DNA from 3 places in the Halomonas sp. NPDC076908 genome. Region 1 is predicted to be linked to each of the others. Evidence: predicted binding sites of a transcription regulator. Region 1 holds the regulator's gene; each other region holds the start of a gene.
What was found. The regulator sigma-54, encoded in region 1, starts transcription at its own class of promoters, with help from an activator protein. The targets are predictions, from matches to a motif close to TGGCACNNNNNTTGCTNT.
Positions count from the first base shown of each region.

Region 2: speB (agmatinase) is a predicted target of sigma-54. The motif match lies at 1,847-1,864, and genes of this name have one in related genera.
Region 3: ACQKE4_RS11450 (circularly permuted type 2 ATP-grasp protein) is a predicted target of sigma-54. The motif match lies at 1,820-1,837, and genes of this name have one in related genera.

Region 1 covers NZ_JBNNIW010000006.1:84,897-92,336, forward strand. The annotation lists gene ACQKE4_RS05250 (KdsC family phosphatase) at 1-273, shown strand, start outside; gene lptC (LPS export ABC transporter periplasmic protein LptC) at 274-843, shown strand; gene lptA (lipopolysaccharide transport periplasmic protein LptA) at 855-1,358, shown strand; gene lptB (LPS export ABC transporter ATP-binding protein) at 1,370-2,119, shown strand; gene ACQKE4_RS05270 (RNA polymerase factor sigma-54) at 2,243-3,658, shown strand; gene hpf (ribosome hibernation-promoting factor, HPF/YfiA family) at 3,756-4,064, shown strand; gene ptsN (PTS IIA-like nitrogen regulatory protein PtsN) at 4,069-4,539, shown strand; gene rapZ (RNase adapter RapZ) at 4,626-5,558, shown strand; gene ACQKE4_RS05290 (HPr family phosphocarrier protein) at 5,604-5,873, shown strand; gene pmbA (metalloprotease PmbA) at 5,890-7,230, opposite strand; gene yjgA (ribosome biogenesis factor YjgA) at 7,354-7,440, shown strand, end outside.
Region 2 covers NZ_JBNNIW010000001.1:47,429-54,868, forward strand. The annotation lists gene ACQKE4_RS00210 (YjiH family protein) at 1-667, opposite strand, end outside; gene speB (agmatinase) at 807-1,757, opposite strand; gene ACQKE4_RS00220 (sigma-54 interaction domain-containing protein) at 2,021-3,460, shown strand; gene argH (argininosuccinate lyase) at 4,854-6,302, shown strand; gene ACQKE4_RS00230 (amino acid ABC transporter permease) at 6,324-7,184, shown strand; gene ACQKE4_RS00235 (amino acid ABC transporter ATP-binding protein) at 7,186-7,440, shown strand, end outside.
Region 3 covers NZ_JBNNIW010000017.1:16,016-23,455, forward strand. The annotation lists gene ACQKE4_RS11445 (DUF2126 domain-containing protein) at 1-1,559, opposite strand, end outside; gene ACQKE4_RS11450 (circularly permuted type 2 ATP-grasp protein) at 1,924-3,405, shown strand; gene ACQKE4_RS11455 (alpha-E domain-containing protein) at 3,410-4,420, shown strand; gene ACQKE4_RS11460 (zinc-binding metallopeptidase family protein) at 4,432-5,487, opposite strand; gene ACQKE4_RS11465 (CoA-acylating methylmalonate-semialdehyde dehydrogenase) at 5,768-7,267, shown strand; gene ACQKE4_RS11470 (hypothetical protein) at 7,353-7,440, opposite strand, start outside.

The DNA.
Region 1 (7,440 bases):
CTCACCACGTTGCGTATCCTTTGCCAGCGTCTGGATTTAGAACTGGAGCAAGTGGCCTATTGCGGTGATGACCTCCCTGACCTCTCCGCCATCAAGCGTTGCGGTATTGGCATTACCGTTCCTAACGCGCCGGACTATATGCACACCCATGCCGACTGGATCACCGAGCGGCTAGGGGGACACGGCGCCGTGCGCGAAATCTGTGACACGCTGCTTGATGCTCAAGGCCATTGGGGGGCGGTGTTAGATACCTATTTGCATGGTCGCACATAAATGCTTAAACGAATTAAGACTCGCGTATGGCTAACGGGGCTTGTTATCGCCTTAGGAGCACTGCTGGTTTGGCTTGAACCGGGCGGGCCTCAACGAGTAGCTATCGACCCTGATGCACAGGCACAAGAACCTGGCCATGTGCTCGAAAATGCAGAAATTACCCTTTTCGGGGAAAATGGCAATACCTTACAGTCACTGCAAACACCGCACCTTATCCATACTCCCCAAAGCGGTGAAACTTGGTCAGAAGAGCCTAGAGCAATTTTGTATGACAGCGAAAATCGCCAATGGCTAGCCAACGCCGATGTCGGCACACTCAACGCCAACACTCATGCCCTTGTGCTATCCGGCTCAGCTCGACTGATTGCCCCTGACGAAGGCTGGCAACTTGATACAGAGTTATTGCACTATGATGGGCTAAATCAGCATGCTTGGAGTGAAACACCCGTTTTGCTGCAGCAGCCCCCACAGCAGATGAGCGCTTCACGTATGGATGCATGGCTTAACGATAGCCAGGTCCGCTTAACTGACAATGTGCGCGGCACGCACCCCCCTGCCACACAACGTTAACAGGAGTCGCCATGAAAACACTTATCTGCACCGCTCTTATTGCGCTCGCGGTACCGCTATCTGCGGGGGCCCAGTCCAGCCCTACCCAGCAGCAGGCACCGGTGGAAGTAGAAGCCGATCGCTTAGACCTGGATCAACGTGCTGGTACTGCCGTTTACACCGGCGATGTCGATATTCGACAAGGTGAAATGCAGCTACGAGGTGATCGTGTGGAAATCCAACGCAACGACGCAGGTGAGCTCTCACTTGCCACATCTACCGGCGAACGTGCCTACCTGCGCCATCAAACTGAAGGACAGGAAGGCCCTACTGAAGGCTGGGCCCGGCGCATCATTTACCATGTTGCAGAGCGCCGCGTAGAGTTAATTGATCAAGCTGAATTGACCCAAGAGGATGATCGATTTACCGGTGGACGGTTGGAGTACTTTATTGACCGTGAAGTGATTCAAGCACGCTCAGACGTTGACGGCAGCGAGCCGCAGCGCATCCGAATGACCCTTCAGCCAGCACAATAGGGAGTCAGCTTGTGGCAACTGCTGAAACTGCGCCGATAAAAACCCTCTATGCCCAACACTTAGCTAAAAGCTATAAGCGTCGTCAGGTGGTTAAAGATATCAATCTGGAGATATCTCAAGGTAGCGTCGTCGGTTTACTGGGGCCCAACGGCGCAGGCAAAACCACCTCGTTTTATATGATTGTCGGCTTGGTAAAAGCGGATGCGGGCAAGGTCGGCATTGATGATCTGGATTTGACCCGGGCACCCATGCATGAGCGGGCAATGGCAGGTATTGGCTACCTTCCCCAAGAAGCGTCAATTTTTCGCAAACTATCGGTTAGCGATAATATTATGGCGATTCTGGAGACCCGCAAAGAGCTTGACAGTGCAGGGCGCGAAGCGCGCTTGGAAGCTTTGCTAGAAGACTTTCATATCACCCATATTCGCAACAATTTAGGCATGAGCCTATCTGGCGGCGAGCGGCGACGTGTCGAAATTGCCCGTTCACTAGCCACGGAGCCTGCCTTTATTTTGCTTGACGAACCTTTTGCTGGGGTTGACCCCATCTCAGTTGGCGATATTAAAACCATTATTCGTGCGCTAAAGCAGCGACATATCGGCGTGCTGATCACTGATCACAACGTACGTGAAACCCTCGATATTTGCGATATCGCCTATATCGTAGGCGACGGCCAGATCATTGCCAGTGGCTCTCCCGAGTCAATTCTCACCAACCAGAAGGTGCGAGACGTTTATTTGGGTGCTGATTTTCGCCTCTAAGCTGTTTTTCACCTCTAATCAGTGCTCTACGATAATTTTTATACCAATGGCATGCTTATTGCACTTGCACACAGCCACCACTCGCACTAGGGTGAACCTTTCCGATTAACGAGTGGTTCTCAGATGGTCATGAAAGCTTCTCTTCAGTTGCGTATCGGCACACAGCTGACCATGACGCCTCAGTTGCAGCAGGCGATTGCCTTATTGCAACTATCAACGCTCGACCTTCGTCAAGAAATTCAGCAGGCGCTAGACGCGAACCCTATGCTGGAGCAAGAAGATGAGTTCAGCGAACAAGCTGTCAGCGAGCCTAAAGAGGAAGAGTGGTCAGAGAGTATCCCTACCGAACTTTCGGTAGACAGCGATTGGTCGGATACTTACCAAGACATGGGCAGCATGAGCGGTAGCAGCGGCGAGGGCCCTGACTTTGAGCGCCAGGCCGCAGGGCAAAGTCTCCACGGCCACCTGCTGTGGCAACTCGCCATGACCGATTTTAGTCCCCGTGAGCATTTAGTTGCGGAAAGCCTGATCGATGCGCTAGACGCCAATGGTTATTTAACCCAACCGCTTAACGACATTCGTGAAGGACTGCGCGCCCAAGGTATCGATGGCCTCAGCCAGCGCGAAATCGAGACCATACTGCTTAAACTGCAGCAGTTTGAACCTACCGGCATCTTTGCCCGCGACCTGCGCGAATGCTTAATGTTGCAGTTGGCTGCACTGCCCGATGACACACCGCTACTCGTCCCTGCCCGCCGCCTTGTCCGCCAATTTCTTGAAGCACTTGGTAAGGACGATATGCGCTTATTAAAGCGCCGCCTGGGGCTAAATGATGAGCAGCTGGGCGATGTCATCCTATTGATCCGCAGTCTCGACCCACGCCCAGGAAGCGCTTATGGCGTCACTGACGATAGCTACATCACTCCCGACTTAGTGGTGCGTCACGACAACGAAGGCTGGCATCTGGAGCTCAACCCAGAAGCCTTGCCACGACTGCGTATTCAGCCTGACTATGCAAGCTTGATTAAGCGCGCAGATAAAAGTCAGGACAATCAGTTCTTAAAAGAGCATTTACAAGAAGCGCGCTGGTTAATTAAGAGTCTTTCCAGTCGTAACGATACGCTGCTACGCGTGGGCCGCGAGATTATCACCCGCCAAATTGGCTTTTTAGAACACGGCGAAGAGGCTATGAAGCCGCTGATATTGGCAGATATTGCGGAAGCGGTAGAAATGCACGAATCGACCATATCTAGGGTGACTACCCAGAAATACATCCATACGCCCCGCGGCGTGTTCGAACTCAAATACTTTTTCTCCAGCCAAGTGAGCGGTCAAGATGGCGATAGCCACTCCAGCACCGCCATTCGAGCACGACTAAAAAAGCTGATAAACGAAGAGCCGCCTGGCAAACCCCTCTCTGATAGCCGTTTAGTGACGCTTTTAGACGAGGGTGGCATTCAGGTTGCACGCCGAACGGTAGCCAAATATCGCGAAGCCATGGGCATCCCCTCCTCTAGCGAACGCCGTCGTTTACGCTAAGGCTGTATCAATAGTAAGTAAACTCTCTACAAGGGCTTTGCAACGCGGCAAAAAGGGTTACAATCGAAGTACAGTCCGATGGATAAGGAGTACGTCAATGCAAGTTAATATCACTGGTCATCACGTAGATCTGACTGACGCCTTGCGTGACTATGTCAATGAAAAACTTGAACGTGTCGAGCGTCATTACGACAATATAACCACGGTGCAAGTCACCTTATCTGTAGAAAAAGAGCGACAGCAAGCCGCTTGTACACTGCACGCAGCAGGTGCAGATCTACATGCAGAAGCTCTCGACAGTGATATGTATGCCGCGATTGATGCTTTAGCGGATAAAATTGATCGTCAACTCGTTAAACACAAGGAAAAAGCACAAGCTCGCGCCCAAGGCGCAGGTGTGCGTTAATTCAATGACGTTGGAAACCATACTCCCCCCGGAACGCGTTCTATACGATGTGCCCGGGGGCAGCAAAAAAAGGGTGCTGGAGTTTTTCAGCACCTTTATTGCCCAAAACACGCCCAGCCTAGATAGCCAAGAAGTGTTTAGCCGATTAATCGGTAGAGAACGCTTAGGCAGTACAGGTATAGGTAACGGTGTGGCTATCCCTCATGCGCGTAGCCCTCACTGCTCAACGCCAATCGCTGGTTTCTTGAAGCTGTCGGAGCCAATCGATTTTGATGCTATCGACGGAGATCCAGTTGATTTAGTGTTTGTGTTGCTCGTACCAGAAGAGGCAGATGACACGCACCTGTCCTTGTTAGGTCAAGTGGCCACTATCATGAATGACGCGGATACCCGCCAGCAACTGCGCAAAGCAGGCAGCCAGCGCGAGTTACTCGATCTTATTACCGCTAAAATTCGTGAACAGTCAGCCCCCTAACAATGGTCTCAGGCACTCTGCTTATCTAACTCTGCTTGTCTAGTAGCTACCATCAACTCAGCCTGCTCAAAGCAAAGAGAGTCTAAATGCAACTGGTGATCATTAGCGGCCGCTCGGGGTCTGGTAAATCCATCGCCTTACAAGCGCTGGAAGACCTTGGCTACTACGCCATTGATAACCTTCCCGCCATGCTGCTGGGTTCATTGGTGGATGAATTACGCGACCAAGGCGAACGCACGCATTTGGCGGTCAGCATTGATGCCCGCAACTTGCCTGGCGCACTAGAGCGCCTTCCCGCCCAATTGAACGAGCTACGCCAGCGTCAAATAGATTTTCAAGTCATTTATTTGACCACTGATGCTCGCATTCTTCTTGAACGCTACTCAGCGACGCGGCGCAGGCATCCGTTGACCCGCGATAGCGAGATGACGCTGGAAGAGGCAATTAATAAAGAAGAGGAAACGCTACACGACATTCGCGATTTGGCCGACCTGCTGATCGACACCTCACGATTGTCGGTACACGATTTACGTCGCCGCATTACCGATCAGGTCGCGCATCAGCGGCGCGATCAGCTTACCCTAACATTTGAATCATTTGGTTATAAGCGCGGCGTCCCCATGGATGCAGATTTGGTCTTCGATGTGCGCTGCCTGCCGAACCCTTATTGGGATCCAACGCTGCGTCAATTTACCGGCCGCGACGCTAACATTGTGGCTTTTTTAAGCAGTTATCCCATTGTCGATGATATGAGCAATGATATTCAGGCTTGGCTTGAGCGTTGGCTACCCGCCTACCAGAATAGCCAACGCAGCTATATGACCATAGCTATTGGGTGCACTGGCGGACAGCATCGCTCGGTGTATATGGTCGAACAGTTAGCGAAAAGGCTGGCACCCCGAATGGGCGAGGTGCAACTGCGTCATCGCGAGTTAGGCTTGCAGTACACGCTGAGCGATCAGTCAGCGCTCCCGTTAACCAATCTCCCCCACATCGACAAACGGCAAGAGACTTCTTAAGCGTTTCTACCCATTAATGACACCACTCGGCGAAAAGGAACCAGGGTGCCAGAAAGAATACTCACACTTACCAATCAGCGCGGACTACATGCCCGCGCGGCCACCAAACTGGTCAAATGCGGTCAACAATTCACGGCTAAAATACGTGTTTATAAACAGCAACAGGTCGCTGACGCCGCCAATATCATGTCGCTACTAATGCTCGCCGCCCCCTGCGGCACTGAGCTGAGAGTCAACGCTGAAGGCGACGATGCAGAACAAGCGCTTGAAGCAATTCAAGCGCTGTTCGAAGCGCGATTTGAAGAAGATCAGTAGGCTACGCTTTTACTTATTAGTCACCAGCAACGGTCATCGCATCAACTAACCAACTACCCGTGTGAACACTTCCGCGGGTATCAGTGTCATCGCCTATCCCCACCAATCCTGAAAACATTCGCTCGAGATTGCTAGCGATAGTGAACTCTTCAATCGGGTACTGAACCTTACCGTTTTCCACCCAAAAGCCGGCTGCTCCACGTGAGTAATCACCGGTAACACCGTTGACCCCCTGCCCCATTAACTCCGTTACCCAAATACCTCGCCCCATCTCTTTCAGTAAGTGATCACGGGGCTGTAATGGCGCCGTCAGGCGAACATTGCGGGCTCCACCGGCATTCCCCGTGGTTTGCATATTTAATCGCCGCGCGCTGTAAGAAGACAGCATGTAGCTTGCAATACGGCCTTGATTGATAAAACGGTTATTGCGGGTTTGCACGCCTTCGCCATCAAACGGCGTACTCGCCATAGCGCCGATTTCCATCGGGCGCTCCTCTAAGCTAAACCAATCAGGAAATAGCGGCGTTCCCAATCGATCGCAGAGAAACGACGCCTGCCGATATAACGCCCCACCGGCTAGACCGCCAAGTAAATGCCCTATCAAGCCACCGGCTAACGAGGGGTCAAACAGCACTGGAAACGTACCCGTAGGGGGACGCTTGGCCCCAAGCCGACGCAGGGTGCGTGCAGCCGCCTCTTGACCCACCTCGGCAGGATCACGCAAGCTGCGGGGATCTCGCCCAGAAGTATAGTCATAGTCGCGCTGCATGCCGCCCGCATCCTGAGCAATCAGCATGCAGGAGAGAGAATGACTGCTACCTTTTTGAGTGCCCAAAAAACCATGGCTATTGGCATAGACACGAACCCCTTCACCGCTGGAGAGCGAAGCGCCATCGGACTGAGTAATCCCTTCAACCTCACGCCCAGCCTGTTCGCAGGCAAGCGCTAGCTCAATCGCCTCATCGGTTGTTAACGCCCAGGGGTAGTGCACTTTTAGGTCGGGCAGTTCGGTGGCCATTAGCGAAGCATCCGCCAGCCCAGCAGCCGGGTCTTCCCCGGTGTATCGGGCGATAGCAAACGCTTTCTCAACGGCCGCCTGAATGGAGGCACTGCTAGCATCGGTAGATGATGCACTGCCCTTACGCTGACCTACATATAATGTTACGGCAATGCCTTGATCACGCGACAATTCAACCGTCTCTACTTCACCTAAGCGCACGCTGACCCCAACGCCCTGGTCAACGCTTGCACCTACTTCAGCCGCATCCGCGCCTAAGCGTTTTGCCAACGCTAACGCCTCTTCAGCCCGCGCGGTCAATAATGACTGCTGCGCCGCTGCATCAAATTCCTGTGCCATATAACCTCCTTTATCAACCGAATGTCTCTCAACCAACGTCTTTCAAGAGAATGTCTTCGGCTAATCAATGTTGTACTCGCAGCTGGTATAATGCTGCAACGAATCTAGTCAGTGAGTCACATTATGCGAAAGCAACGTCCCGATCCTGTTGAAACAGAAGACCAGGAAGAACGCCCTAGCAAGTCGCAACTCAAACGCGAAATGCATGCC
Region 2 (7,440 bases), on a different contig from region 1:
TCACCGAAGCTTCACGGCCATTGTAATAGCCTTGTTCGTACTGCTGGGCGGTAATCAGCACGCCTACCGTACCCGATCCCATCCATGAAGCTGTGGCATCGATAGCACTGCGACCCGGCAGATTAAAGATAAACCGGAACGGCTTGCGTACCATGGTGCCGATAAACTCCATAAAACCGAATTCGACCAAAAACGGCAGCAACACTGCAGCAAAGAAGAAAAATGTCAGTAGCACCGGCGCCAAATCATTGAGCATGACACCACCGGTAAATGAAGCGGTGACAAACTCAGGGCCGAACTGAAAAAAGGTCATGATGACAAAAATGGCGCCTAACACGCGCATCGCTATCCAAATTGCGCCCACATCGAACATATCGTGAAAGGGGCCACTTTGTGCCCAGGTCGGTTGGGCTACTTTGACGTATAGCGTCACTACCACCGACAGGCAAAGCACAACCATCGCGATAGCGGGTAGCGCTCCCCCAAGCAGGGTTTGTAAGCCATCCGCCATAATACCCATGCCAATATTAATAGAATCACCGATCTGGAAGGGAACCAAAAACAGCAATACCCCAATGATGGAGGGAATCAGAAATTTCAGTAAGTGTGCGGGAGGTATCGGTGTCGACGGGCTCGGCTGTTCCGTTTTAACGTTGCTATAAGACATAGGATTCACCCATTGGAAGTGACTATTCGAGGTGGGCTGGCGGCGTCGTGGCAGGAAGGAGTTCTTCCTGCCATATGTCTTTTTTACTAGCGCTTTGTTAGATCAACGCTTTTTTGAACCTAAATTTTTTAACAGTGACTTAGTCGCCGCGCTTCACGCCCGGCAGGACGCAGAGCATCTCGTACAGCAGCGTGGCGCCCATTAGCGCGGTGTTGCCGCTGGGATCATAGGGCGGCGATACTTCAACCAAGTCACCGCCGACAATGTTCAACCCCGCCGCGCCGCGAACAATCTCGAGCCCTTGGGCAGAGGTCAGGCCGCCCATTTCCACCGTGCCAGTACCGGGCGCGACCGAGGGGTCCAGTCCATCAATATCAAAGCTGATATACACCGGAATATCGCCCATCTTTTCGCGCACTTCGGCCATCAGCGGTGCCAGTGAGCGATGCCAGCACTCCTCAGCCTGCACCACACGAAATCCCTGCTCGCGGCACCAGTCGAAATCCTCAGGGGAGTAACCGGTCCCGCGCAGGCCGATTTGTACAACCTTGTTGTGGGCCAGCAGACCCTCCTCCTGGGCACGACGAAACGGCGTACCGTGGGCAATCGGCTCGCCAAACATATGCTCATTCACATCGGCGTGGGCATCGATATGGATCAACCCCACCGGACCGTGTTTTTTTGCCATCGCGCGCAAAATCGGCAGCGTCAGCGTGTGCTCGCCGCCTAGCGTCAGTGGAATACAGTCATGCTTTAACACCTTGTCATAGAAGGCCGTGATGATGTCGACGCTTTTTGGCAGGTGGAAGGTATTGATCGGTACATCGCCGATATCGGCCACTTGTAAGCTTTCAAAGGGAGCGGCGCGGGTCGCCATATTGTAGGGGCGCAGCATGCGCGACTCATCGCGAATCTGCCGCGGGCCGAGGCGCGTGCCGGGGCGGTTTGAGGTACCGATATCCATGGGAATGCCAATAAAGGCGGCATCCAGCCCTTGGGCGGTCTCTTGCGTAGGCAGGCGCATCATCGTAGCAGGACCTGCAAAGCGCGGCATGGAGTTGCCGCCCAAAGGCTGATTAGACTCCGACATCGTTATCTCCTTGGCGTTGTTATGGCGCTGATAGGGGCTAAATCGAAGTGGCCAGCGCACTCTTAATATCTTCTGATGATGCTCTTAAATGTGCACAGAACGTGCCAACCCTACGATAGCGATATACTGGTAGAATTAACGGACTAACGATGCAAAAATGAATCAATCGCACACAGAATGATTCATAAATGAATTGATCATTCATTTATGAATCATTTGTGCAAAGCTGTCTGCCATAAGAGAGATGGCGTGAGAGAAACGGAATGAGTGAAATAGACAAGCACGTACTGCAAACCATCGTAGAAATTGCCAATGACCACTTCTTTATCGTCAGTGGGAATGGGCAAATCGTGGATGTCAGCCCAGGGGCCGAAGCGGTTTATGGAATGTCACGTGAAGAGCTGCTTTCCAGCAGCGTTCAACAGCTTCAGGCGGCTGGGGTATTGAAGCCCTCAATCACAATGGACGTCATACGTACCCGTCGGCCCGCGCAATTGATGCAAGTCACAGGTACAGGCCGCCGCGTCATTGCAGAAGCCTATCCGGTGTTCGTGAATGGCAAACTGGAACGCATTATCAGTCGCTCGCGGGATTTAACTGACCTCCAGTTGCTGCAAGACGAATATGCCCTACTCCAAAAACGCTTCAACGAACACCTTAAGCGCAGCCAAGCAGCGCCGGATGCCGAAGAGCAAGCGCTGGATGATGCGCTGGATAACTTACAAGTGCGCAGTAGCATAATGCGCGAAATTGCCTTGCTGCTTAAGCGCGTGGCACCTTCGGATGCCAATGTGTTGATGCTGGGTGAATCCGGCGTGGGTAAGACGGCGTTTGCTAAGCAGCTACATCGCTGGAGCCAGCGCTGCGACGGCCCCTTTATTGAAGTTAACTGTGCAGCGATTCCAGAGAACCTATTTGAATCTGAGATGTTTGGCTATCAGCCCGGCGCGTTTAGCGGCGCGGCGCGCCAGGGCAAGGCGGGATTATTAGAGCAAGCCGAAGGCGGCACGCTGTTTTTAGATGAGATTGGTGAGCTGCCGCTGCTGATGCAAACCAAACTGCTCAAAGTGATTCAAGATGGCAGCCTGACCCGCTTGGGTGACACTCGCACTCGACGCGTCGATTTCCGTTTGGTGGTGGCTACCAATCAGGATTTAGCCAAGCAGTTAGAAGCCGGGCTGTTTCGTCTAGATTTGTACTATCGGCTCAACGTTATCCCGGTGACGCTACCGCCGCTGCGGGATCGCCGTGAAGATATCCCCGTACTAGTAGAAGCCTGCCTGGGACGGCTTAATCAACGCTATGGACGACAAAAAATTCTCGATACGCGAGTGTGGTCGACACTGATGGGTAGCGAGTGGCCAGGCAATGTTCGCGAACTGGAAAACTGGTTAGAAAGAGCCTGGCTCTCAAGCCCCACCGATCAGATCGAAGTGCCTGTGTTTCATTCCCACGCGGCAAATAGTTACGATAAAAGCTTGCAGGGCCCCTCCCTTCCTATTACTGCAGCACTAGAGCCTCATGAAACCCTTAAGCAGTACTTATCTCGACTCGAATGCGAAACACTCGATGCGCTCAGCCGCAAACTCCCTAGCACCTACGCCATCGCTAAACGTTTGGGCATTAGCCAGTCCAGCGTCGTACGTCGCCTGCAAACTTACGGGCTAAAACCTCCGCGCGGATCAAAATCTCAGGATTCCTGATCAACGACCATCAATACTCCATTGAAAATTAAAACTTAACTAATCAATCGATTAACATCGTTTATTCAGAATAACTTAAAAGCAAATCATTTAACTTAGGCCTACCCAGCATGGACAATCAAATATAGGTTCTTCGACGTTGTGCATGGAATTCGTCCCTTGAACTGGAACAAACAAAGACTTCACCCTGCTGTTTGAGCAAACGACCATGCCACTTTTTAAAGAGGTGCCTCCCCCCAGTTGAAGCTTTGCGTCAAACGGCTATAGCGCATCGTGCATTACTTCATGCGCGGCATGTGCGGGAACAGAATCTGTTCAACGTGGTAATTGTTGACTTAAACAGATATGCCGCGCGGTCATTGCTACATTAAGGTATTCCTCGAAATGCAGCGCAAGCAGAAGCCAGTAGTTTTGCCGACCCAGGCTGCGACAAGCACGCCATCAAGGCCATCAGCGCCCCTATCAATTCATCGCGGAGATACGAACATGTGGTTGGGGTAGCCTAAGAAAGGTCGCCAGTCTTCCTCATCGGAGTGACCCAGTACCTTTACTAGGCCGAGGTAATAATCGACTGATTCAATTTAGTGCAGACCTTAACTAAGCGGCTAGACAAAGTACGCAAGAAAAAGCACAGCAAGCGGCAACACTCAAGCCAATGTGCTGGGCACTGCTAGCGAATAAGAAGACTAGAGCCCAAAAGCTTTGACGTCGCCCCAGACGTTGGTGGCTGATCAGAGCGTCACTGCAGCAGGCACAAGGAGGAGCCTACGCTGGATCCCAAAGCTCCAGACACCCAGAGGGGTTCGATGGCGCATCATGAACTACCTAGAGAGCATGCAGGCGGCGGCTTTTAAAAAGCCGCTATTGAAACCAATGTGGAAGACCCTAGCAACGATTACTCGATACGCCAATGCGGTGATTTGGGGCTGATCAACGCAAGACAGGAAAGAAAGCCTGTTTTAAGCAGCTCGGTCACGCGGAGTCTAACTTTATCGCATAATTTGCCTCATTGGCAGTCCAGTGGGTCAACTGTTCGATTAAGCCAAATTCACATGAAGTAACCAAGAACCCTATAATTACAAAGCGTTATTGTATTAATTTAAAATGACAACAATTACTTCGAGCCAATGAAACCCGTCTTTAAACAGCTTCATATTTGGTTTTCACTAAATTCAATGCACCACAAGCGTGCTTAAAAATAAAACCCTGCTCTAAGTGGCACTATTTATGCACCACAGAAAGGCAAGCAAAGGCTAAGCATAAGAAAAAACTAATTTTATTAGCCTCCTAAAATTTCGCATTCAATAAAAAAAGTTGACAGCTATGCATTAGTGTTGCTAAAAAACCCTATATGCAACATTAGTTCTCTATGACAAAACTAAAAGTGAATATTATGCTCAATGATAAGCACCATACCCGCTCAGGAACACTTTGGGGGGCTCGGTTTAAGGATCTACCAGAAAAGTCCCTAACTGATATTTCACGATCTCCAGATAGCTACTTTAGGCTACTACCACAGGACATAGCAGGGTCAAAAGCGCACACGTTCGAGCTAGGCCGTGAGTCGCTCCTTACTGAAGAAGAAGTTAAACAAGTCAATAACGCCTTGGATGAAATAGAAAAAGACTGGACGAACGGCTTGCTTGAAAGAGATCCAGAAAGTGAAGACGTACATGGCTTTCTAGAACAAGAGCTTATAAAAAGAGTGGGCCATGTTGGGGGTAAAATTCGAGCGGGCAGATCACGTAATGATCAAACGGCCAATGATCTGAAGCTTTTCATGCGACAAGAAGCACGTTTCATACATCAGCAGTGCAGACAGCTTATAGAGGCTCTTATTGATCAAGGCGAGCAACATGCAGGAAGTCTTTGCCTGGGCTTTACTCACCTCCAAGCAGCTCAACCTATTACCTTTGGACATCAATTACTTTCTCATGCTCAAGCTTTAAGTAGAGATTTAAGGCGGCTAGCAACATGGGATATAGAGAATGCCATTTCGCCTTTAGGCGCAGCGGCACTTGCTGGTTCCGGCATTACTTCTCATCCAGAATTAATGGCAAATGATCTGGGCTATACATCATCATACAACAACTCTATAGATGCCGTAGCCAATAGAGATCATGTTGCCGAGTTTATTTTTACTCTCTCACAAATGATGGTGACAATCTCCAGATTATCAGAAGAGCAAATATTATGGGCCTCCCCACAATTTGGCTGGATCAAATTACACGATAGCTATTCAACAGGCAGCTCTATTATGCCGCAGAAGAAAAACCCTGACATAGCAGAGCTATCTAGAGGTAAATCAGGAACCATGCTCGGCTTATTAACTGGATTTATGGCCACTCAAAAAAGTCTACCAACTGCTTACAACCGCGATTTATTTGAAGATAAAAATGCTGTTATACAAGCAGTTGATATTATGCATTTAGTACTTCCGGCAATGTCGGGCTCAGTTAAATCTATGAAAATAAACGAAGCAAAAATGGCGGAGCAGGCTACATGGGGGCACTCCTTAGCAACAGATATCGCTGATATGCTTTCAAAAGAAGGTGTCTCATTTAGAGATGCACACGAAATTGTTGGTGAAATCGTAAGCTATTGTGATGAAAAAGGTATTCAGCTTTATGAATTAGAAGAAAATGATCTTAAGAAATTAGACTCAAGGATAAATATGAAAATGATTGCGTCAATCAATGGACCGCAATCTGTCGAAAACCGTTTAGGAAAAGGGTCATCTAAACCTAGTTTAGTGCTTGAGCAGGCCATAGAATTGCGAAAACATATACACTCTCCAAAAATGCTCATGGCCTCATTAAATGGCAATGCTCTATCCATCTAGTGAGTTTAAGGGAAGCTTTTCATGACTGCTCTAAGAAAAACAGAATTAGCAAATTTGACAAAGGAAAAAAGAATCCCTTGGGCACAGTGGGCTACAGCTTTAATTGCAGTTAGCTCTCTTGCATTTCTAATCATTAGCTTTGCTCAGGGAAATATAAACTGGGGTACTGTTGGAAGGTATCTTTTTGACAAAGGAATTCTTTTAGGTTTAATTAACACCATTTGGATGACATTCGCTGCAATGTTTCTTACCATCGTTCTTGGCACGATACTCGCAATAATGAAGATAGCGCCTAACGGGGTATTAAAATCTATAAGTGGTTTTTATATATGGCTTTTCCGAGGCATACCACAGCTACTTCAATTATTTTTATGGTATAATTTAGCATTAGTTTTTCCTTATATAGGTATACCAGGCGTGCTTGGTGTTGAAACCTCCTCGTTAATGACACCAGTACTGGCTACAGTGCTTGGGTTAGGCCTATGTCAAGCGGCTTATACAGCGGAGGTTGTTCGTGCAGGTGTTCTCTCAGTCGATGATGGTCAAGTTGAAGCCGCTAGCTCTATAGGAATGAGATATGGCCAACAACTTTACAGAGTAATTTTACCGCAGGCGATGAGAGTTATCATTCCGCCGGTTGGAAACTACTTTATAACAATGGTGAAACTCACTTCACTTGCCAGTGCTATTCAGTTTTCAGAAATACTATATAATGCCCAAACAATATACTATGTAAATGGACAAGTAATGGAATTGTTATTTGTTGCTACTTTCTGGTATTTAATAGTCATTACTGTTTTAACATTAATACAGGCACGCATCGAAACATATTTCTCTAAGGGTTATACCCGTGAGTCTAAGCCTCGTAATGGGAGCAACTAACATGTGTTCATCAAAAATAGTTTTAGAGGCTATAGATATAACAAAAAAATTTGGTGATTTCACAGCATTAGAAAATGTCTCGGTTGAAGTCAGTAAGGGGGAGGTCGTTTGCATTCTGGGACCCTCTGGATCAGGGAAGAGTACGTTTCTCCGCTGCCTTAATCTTTTAGAACGTCCAGAGGGCGGAGCAACCTGGATAGATGGCTCCCTCCTGGGCTATGAGGAAATTGATGGGAAGCTTTATGAATTATCCGGA
Region 3 (7,440 bases), on a different contig from region 1:
CGCTTGAGCGGCCAGCGGCCACTCTCCCAGCGGTGAGCTTGGCTGATGGAGTGGCGCAGGGGTAAGGCATAGCCTACAACCTCGTCTAAACCTTGCTCCAATAGCCGCGCTAAACGGTGGCGTTCAGCATCATCTTTGAGATTGGTTTTGCGCGGGTCAACCTGAACGGGCAGCGACTGCTCTTTCCAAAGGTAGTAGTAAGCGTCTTCATAGGCTGGAATCCAGTAGCGCTCGGCCACGCCTAAGCGCTCACTGAGTGCCTTGAGAAAGCGTTGAGCCATCGCATCGTCAGCGTTGACCTCAGGGGCGCCTTCCAGGCAGGCCAGCCATTTTGGGTCGCGCCAAAGTGGTACGCCATCTTTACGCCAGTAGCAGGCCAGCGCCCAACGCGGCAACGGTTCGCCGGGATACCACTTGCCTTGCTGTTGCTGAATGGCACTACCAGGCGCATAGGCGGCTCGCAGGCGCGTTAGCAGTGCCTCCGCACGCTCTCGCTTGTGATCGCCCAAGGCTTCGGTATTCCACTGTGGGCTCTCCATATCGTCGATCGATACAAACGTGGGCTCCCCGCCCATGGTGAGGCGTACATCTTCCTGGAGCAGTTCGGCATCCACCTCGTCGCCGAGGGCGCAGATACGCTGCCACTGCTCATCGCTGTAGGGCTTGGTAACGCGCGGGTCTTCGTGGATACGCTCCACTTGCATGGTCACATCGAAAGTAACTTCGCACTTATCCGAAAATCCGGTGATGGCCGCCGCACTGCCGGTGGTGGGTGTTGCGGCGAGCGGTATATGGCCTTCACCTGCAAACAGGCCTGATGTGGGGTCCAGCCCCACCCAGCCTGCGCCGGGTAGGAATACCTCGGTCCAGGCGTGTAGGTCAGTAAAATCCACCTCGCTGCCGCTGGGGCCATCCAGCGCTTTGACATCCGACTTGAGCTGAATGAGATAGCCCGAGACAAAGCGTGCGGCTAGACCAAGGTGGCGGAAAATTTGCACTAACAACCAAGCGCTGTCGCGACACGAACCGCTGGCTAGCGTTAACGTTTCTTCGCAGCTCTGCACGCCGGGCTCTAGGCGTACAAGATAGCCAATATCGTTCTGCAAGCGCTGGTTTAGCGCGACCAAAAAATCGACCGTGGTAGTGGGTTCCCGAGGAACGGCTTTAAGCCACTCCATTAGCTGCGGCCCAGATTCAGTAATCTCTAAATACGGGCTTAATTCTTGGCGTAACGCATCTGGGTAGGTAAAAGGAATTTTCTGTGCAATGTCATCCAAGAAGAAATCAAAGGGGTTAATGACGGTCATTGGGGCAATTAGCTCGACCGCAATCGTCAGCTCTTTACGCGGTTCGGGGAAAACCACCCGTGCGTTGAAGTTGCCGAAAGGATCCTGTTGCCAGTTCAAAAAGTGGTCATCACCGGAGACTTTGAGCGAGTACGCCTCAATGTGGGTACGGCAGTGGGGCGCCGGACGCAGCCGAATAACGTGGGGCGAAAGACGCACTGGGCGGTCAAAGTGGTAAGTCGTACGATGATACAAGGCAACGCGAATGGTCATGGGCCACCCTCAAAAGAGCCATTATCAACCGGAAAGTCGGTTGAGCTAAGGAATAACTAAATATTTGGCAAGTATCGTTCCACTTTTACTTTTTTGCAGCCGGTATATTAATTAAGCCGTTTAAGTAAAGTGGAAAAGAGTCTATGCACCAAAGTGAGGCTGTTTTAATGCACTAAAATGAAGCAATTAACCAAATGTTTTCAGTCAAACTTCCTGTCAAGTAGCGTTTGAGTAAGCAAACGTTGAAATATCGCAAAAGATGGTACGTATATTGCTCTTAAATGTTTGATTGTTTTGCGCGCGGCAGGCCTACACTGAGCATTAAGGAAGTTGCCGCTTCCACCCCAGCGCCAGGAGAGCGCCCATGAGCCAAGTGAATTGGAATAACTATGCGTGTCGTGACTATTACGATGAGCTGATGGCTGCACCCGGTCAGCCACGCGAGTCAGCGGGTGAATTGTGCAACATGTTGGCAAAGTTTAGCGCAGAAGAGTTAGCCGAGCGGAAAACCGCCGCAGAGATTGCTATACGTACCATGGGAATTACCTTCACAGTTTATTCGGAAGGCGCAATGATCGACCGCGCCTGGCCCTTTGATATCGTGCCGCGCATCATCCCCGCCAGTGAATGGCGTAAAACAGAGGCGGGTCTCAAGCAGCGCGTTCAAGCACTTAATTTATTTATTGATGACCTTTACCACGACCAAAAAGTTATTAAGGACAAGGTATTGCCCGCTGAAGTGCTGGCACAGTCGGTTAATTTTCGTCCTCAGTGTGTTGGCATTAACCCGCCCCATGGCGTTTGGGCTCATGTTTGTGGCTCCGACTTAGTGCGCGGTGGCGATGGTACCCTGTATGTGCTGGAAGATAATCTGCGCATTCCTTCCGGCGTCTCCTACATGCTGGAAAATCGCAACGTCACAAAGCGCGTTCTGCCGGAGCTGTTTGCCTCAGGCAAAATCCTGCCGGTCGATGACTATGTGGCCAATCTTTACGACATGCTGGCTGCGATGTCGCCACGCCCTGGGGATGACCCGCAGGTGGTGGTGCTAACCCCTGGTATTTATAACTCCGCCTACTTTGAACACGCCTATCTTGCTCAGCAAATGGGGGTGGAGCTGGTACAAGGCAGTGACTTGGTCGTCGATGACGATGACGTGGTTTATATGCGCACCGTAGAAGGGCGCCGTCGCGTCGATGTCATTTACCGTCGCGTTGACGATGAGTTTTTAGATCCGGAAGCGTTTAATCCTGAATCAATGCTAGGAGTAGCGGGCCTAATGCGCTCTTGGCGGGCAGGAAAAGTAGCCTTAGCCAATGCGCCAGGTGCCGGGGTGGCGGATGATAAAGTTGTCTATGCTTTTGTGCCCGCTTTGATTCGCTACTACCTCGACCAAGAGCCGCTGTTGCCTAATGTGCCGAGCTATCTGTGCATGTTTGAAGATGATCGCCGCTATGTGCTTGATCACTTGGATGAACTGGTCGTGAAGCCCGCCAATGAGTCAGGCGGCTATGGGATGCTGATTGGTCCACGCTCGACCAAAGAGACTCGGGAGGAGTTTGCTCGGTTGATCAAGGCCAATCCACGTAACTACATGGCCCAGCCCACCCTCGATCTTTCCACCACACCCACGTTAACCAATGGTTTGCCTCAGCCGCGCCATGTTGATTTGCGGCCCTTTATTCTTTCAGGTCCTGAGATTCACGTGACTACCGGTGGTCTTACGCGGGTGGCGTTAATCGAGGGCTCTCTCGTGGTGAACTCCTCCCAGGGCGGTGGTAGCAAAGATACCTGGATTGTGGAAACTGACGAAAAGGCGGCAGAGGCCGCGGTGAAAGGAGCCTAACGCCATGCTGTCACGCGTTGCAGAGAACCTCTACTGGATGGCGCGTTATATTGAGCGTGCAGAAGATACCGCACGATTACTGAGCGTCAATAGCCACCTTATGCTTGATTTGCCCGGTCGCTTACCGTTGGGCTGGGCGCCGCTTATTGAAATGACCGGCAGTTTGGAAACGTTTACAGCCCGTCACGCCACCTTTGATGAGCGCAATGTCGTACACTTTTTATGCGCCGATGCCGACAATGATATTTCGATTATCTCGGCGCTCGCGAGTGCTCGCGAGAACTTAAGAACCACCCGGGATGTGGTGCCTCGTGAAATTTGGGAAGAGGTCAATCAGCTCTATCTGAGTGTGGCCGATCACGCTGAAAATGGTGTGAGTCCTCGGCGCAGAGACAGTTTTCTTAAAAGTGTGATTCGCGGCTGCCAGGGGCTGACAGGTCTTATTGAAGGTACCTTGAGTCATGGCCCGGCGCGCACCTTTATTGAGTTAGGGCGTCAGTTAGAGCGCGCGGACATGACCACACGCATCGTGGATGTACGCTCAGCCAGCCTACTGCCACAAAACCCTGAAGAGCTGCTGCCATTTGAAAACCTGCAGTGGATGAGCGTCCTGAAATCACTCACCGCTTATCAAATGTACCGCCAGCAGGTGCGCTTACGCGTACGAGGACCCGATGTGCTGCGCTTCTTATTACAAGATCCGAACCTTCCACGTTCAATTGCCTGTAGCTTAGAGACGCTGGGTCATGAACTGACGTTACTGCCACGACAGGACCGGCCAGCAGCGACGGTTTCGTTGGTGCGAGCCGACGTAGTGGATGCCGATATCCAAGCGCTAGCTCACTCGCCCAGTAAGTTACATGCCTTTATCGACGAACTTCAAATTGGCTTTGCTGCTATTCACGATACGCTAAGTGCGACCTATTTTGTCAATGACGATAGTGTGCCCCGCGTGACGCAAACTCAAAGTCAGAGCCAAAGTCAAAGCCACACGGGTGATAACGATAACGACTAACTCATCGGCGACTAACGTTCTACGGGGTTGGCGTCCTGAATGATTTTATGCAGGTACGCCAGCTTCTCACGCACCGGTGGTGCAAGTACCGCCGGGGCTAAATCAAGCAGGCCCATATCGCGGTTAAGTTCGTTGACTGCCATGCCTACCTGATGGAAGGCAATCAGCATGCTATCAAGCGAGCCATCGTACTCAACGTGGGTAATACCCATATGCAGGGCCGTATCTAACACTGCCACCATATCTAAATAGTAAGCGAAGGTTTCGGCAAAATCTTCCCAAGGGTGCATGGTGGCGTAAGCGGAGATAAAACGGGACGGCCAATCAGCGGGGGCCCCCTGCTGATAATACTGCTCAAGTGCTTCTGAATAGCTGGGGCGGTGGTGATTACCAAACACTGCACGGCAAGCTTCTTCATCGCGCTCTTTAACCAGCACATCCCAGTAGTAGTGGCCGATTTCGTGGCGAAAATGGCCAATCAAGGTACGATGGGACTCATTCATATCGACCCGCAAACGCTCGCGCTCAACATCATCGGCTTCTTTAACGTTAATAGTGATATGGCCCGACGCATGACCGGTATACACCTTCTCTTGTTTAGCGGTAGAGCGCCATAGCCCTTGGTCGGGTAGCGCATCGGCCATAAACGAAAAGCTTAGCGGTACGGCAATAGCCTCTTCTTCTGTGCCATGGGGCAGCTTAAGTAAATCCAGGGTGTGAAACAGCCGCCGTTTTGCCGCCTCAAGCGCGGCCCAGCGCTCGCGATTTCCGTCGATGTTAAGGTCGGGAATAACATCGTTATAACGGCAGCAGTCGCATAGCGTATCGGCATGACCTTGTTCCATCACCACCATGCGGTTACAAACATTCTCAACGTTGTAGTTGTGGCATTTCATTAACGTTGCATCACAGCCTGAGTGAGTGCAACGGTAGCCACCGCTCTCTAGTGCCTCAATCGCCACAATATTGCTACAAGCGGGGCACCAGCCAACTTCAGACTGGCAGGTTAGGCAGTGAGTATTCTCATAGAACAATGGAGTGCCACAGCGACAGCTAAAGGTTTGCATATAAGTTTTCCTGTGTTTAAACACATCATACTTAGCATATGCCGTGAGCAACCCGTCAGGCACGGCACTCCTGATGGGCGAAGCATAGTCAGCAAAACCCCACTATGGAAAGGCTAATTGACGTTGCGCTGTAGATTTTGTTTACTCTTATGATGTTTGGTTGACGTTAACGTCAACTTGCTGCTATACCCAATGCTCTTGCTTTGCAGCTCAACTTTTCTAACAGCGGTTTTCACAAGCGCTTTTGAACAACAATCATAACCATAATAGGAGCAACGCTATGTCCGTCCGCGAAATCCCCATGTATATCGATGGCCAGCCAATCCAGTCGCAAAGTCAGGAGTGGCGCGACGTGGTTAATCCCGCCACTCAGGAAGTGGTTGCCCGGGTACCGTTTTGTACCGCTGATGAAGTAGAGCGTGCTATCAGCAGCGCTAAAGAAGCGTTTAAAGAGTGGCGCAAAGTGCCGTTGGGCAAGCGCATGCGTATTATGCTTAAGCTGCAGGCGCTGATTCGTGACAACACCGCTGAGCTAGCTGCACTGATTACAGAAGAGCATGGTAAAACCTTACCTGATGCGGAAGGTGAAGTAGGTCGTGGGTTGGAAGTCGTTGAACATGCCTGTTCGATTACCTCTTTACAGCTGGGTGAACTGGCAGAAAACGCCGCCAATGAGGTGGATGTATACACCATGCATCAGCCATTGGGCGTAGGGGCGGGCATCACTGCGTTTAACTTCCCCATCATGCTGCCGTGCTTTATGTTTCCGCTGGCGATAGCTACCGGCAATACCTTTGTGCTCAAACCTTCCGAGCAAGACCCCAGTTCCACCATGCGTTTAGTAGCGCTGGCACACGAGGCGGGCATTCCGGCGGGCGTGCTCAATGTGGTACACGGCGGGCCAGATGTGGCCAATCAAATTGCTGATCACCAGGATATCAAAGCGCTTTCGTTCATTGGGTCTACCCACGTTGGCTCGCTGCTTTACAATCGTGCGGCGGCCGCAGGTAAACGTATGCAGGCGATGATGGGGGCTAAAAACCACTGCGTGGTAATGCCCGATGCGAACCGAAGCCAAGCGATTAATAACCTACTAGGCTCAGCCTTTGGCGCTGCCGGTCAACGCTGCATGGCAAACTCGGTTGTAGTATTGGTGGGCGATGCGCGGGAATGGCTTAACGATATTGTCGAAGCCGCACAAGCCATGAAAGTAGGCCCGGGTACTCAGCTGGATGCGGATTTAGGGCCACTGGTATCGCCCGCAGCCCGTGAACGTGTATTGCGCTTGATTGATGCTGGTGAGAAAGAGGGCGCCAGACTGATGGTAGATGGCCGCAATATTCAGGTTGAGGGTTACCCTAACGGCAACTTTGTAGGCCCAACGCTGTTTGCTGATGTGACGGCAGACATGACCATTTATCGTGAAGAAATTTTTGGCCCGGTATTATGCGTGGTCAGCGTTGAAACGCTGGATGAGGCGATTGCCTTCATCAATGCTAATCCTAACGGCAATGGCACTTCCATATTTACCAATTCCGGCTGGGTGGCACGCCGCTTTGAGACCGATATTGATGTTGGTCAGATCGGTATCAACGTGCCCATCCCCGTACCCGTGGCTTATTTCAGCTTCACTGGGTCTCGCGCTTCAAAGCTGGGTGATTTAGGCCCTAACGGCAAGCAAGCAATCGCATTTTGGACGCAGACAAAAACCGTTACCGCGCGCTGGTTTGAACCGGAGAATGTTTCAAGCGGTATTAACAGTACGATTTCACTTGGTTAAACAACGCGGCGCTCGTTGTTAACCATTGGCCCTGCTCAATGCAGGGCCAATTTACGAGTAACAAGCAGCCATGGAGGGCTTAATTTTAAAAGTTATCAAATAAGGGGAGGCTTTGTTCAAGCAAGTGCTCAATAGGTCTGAGTTGGCTTTCATGCAGCACCAACAGCGAGGGC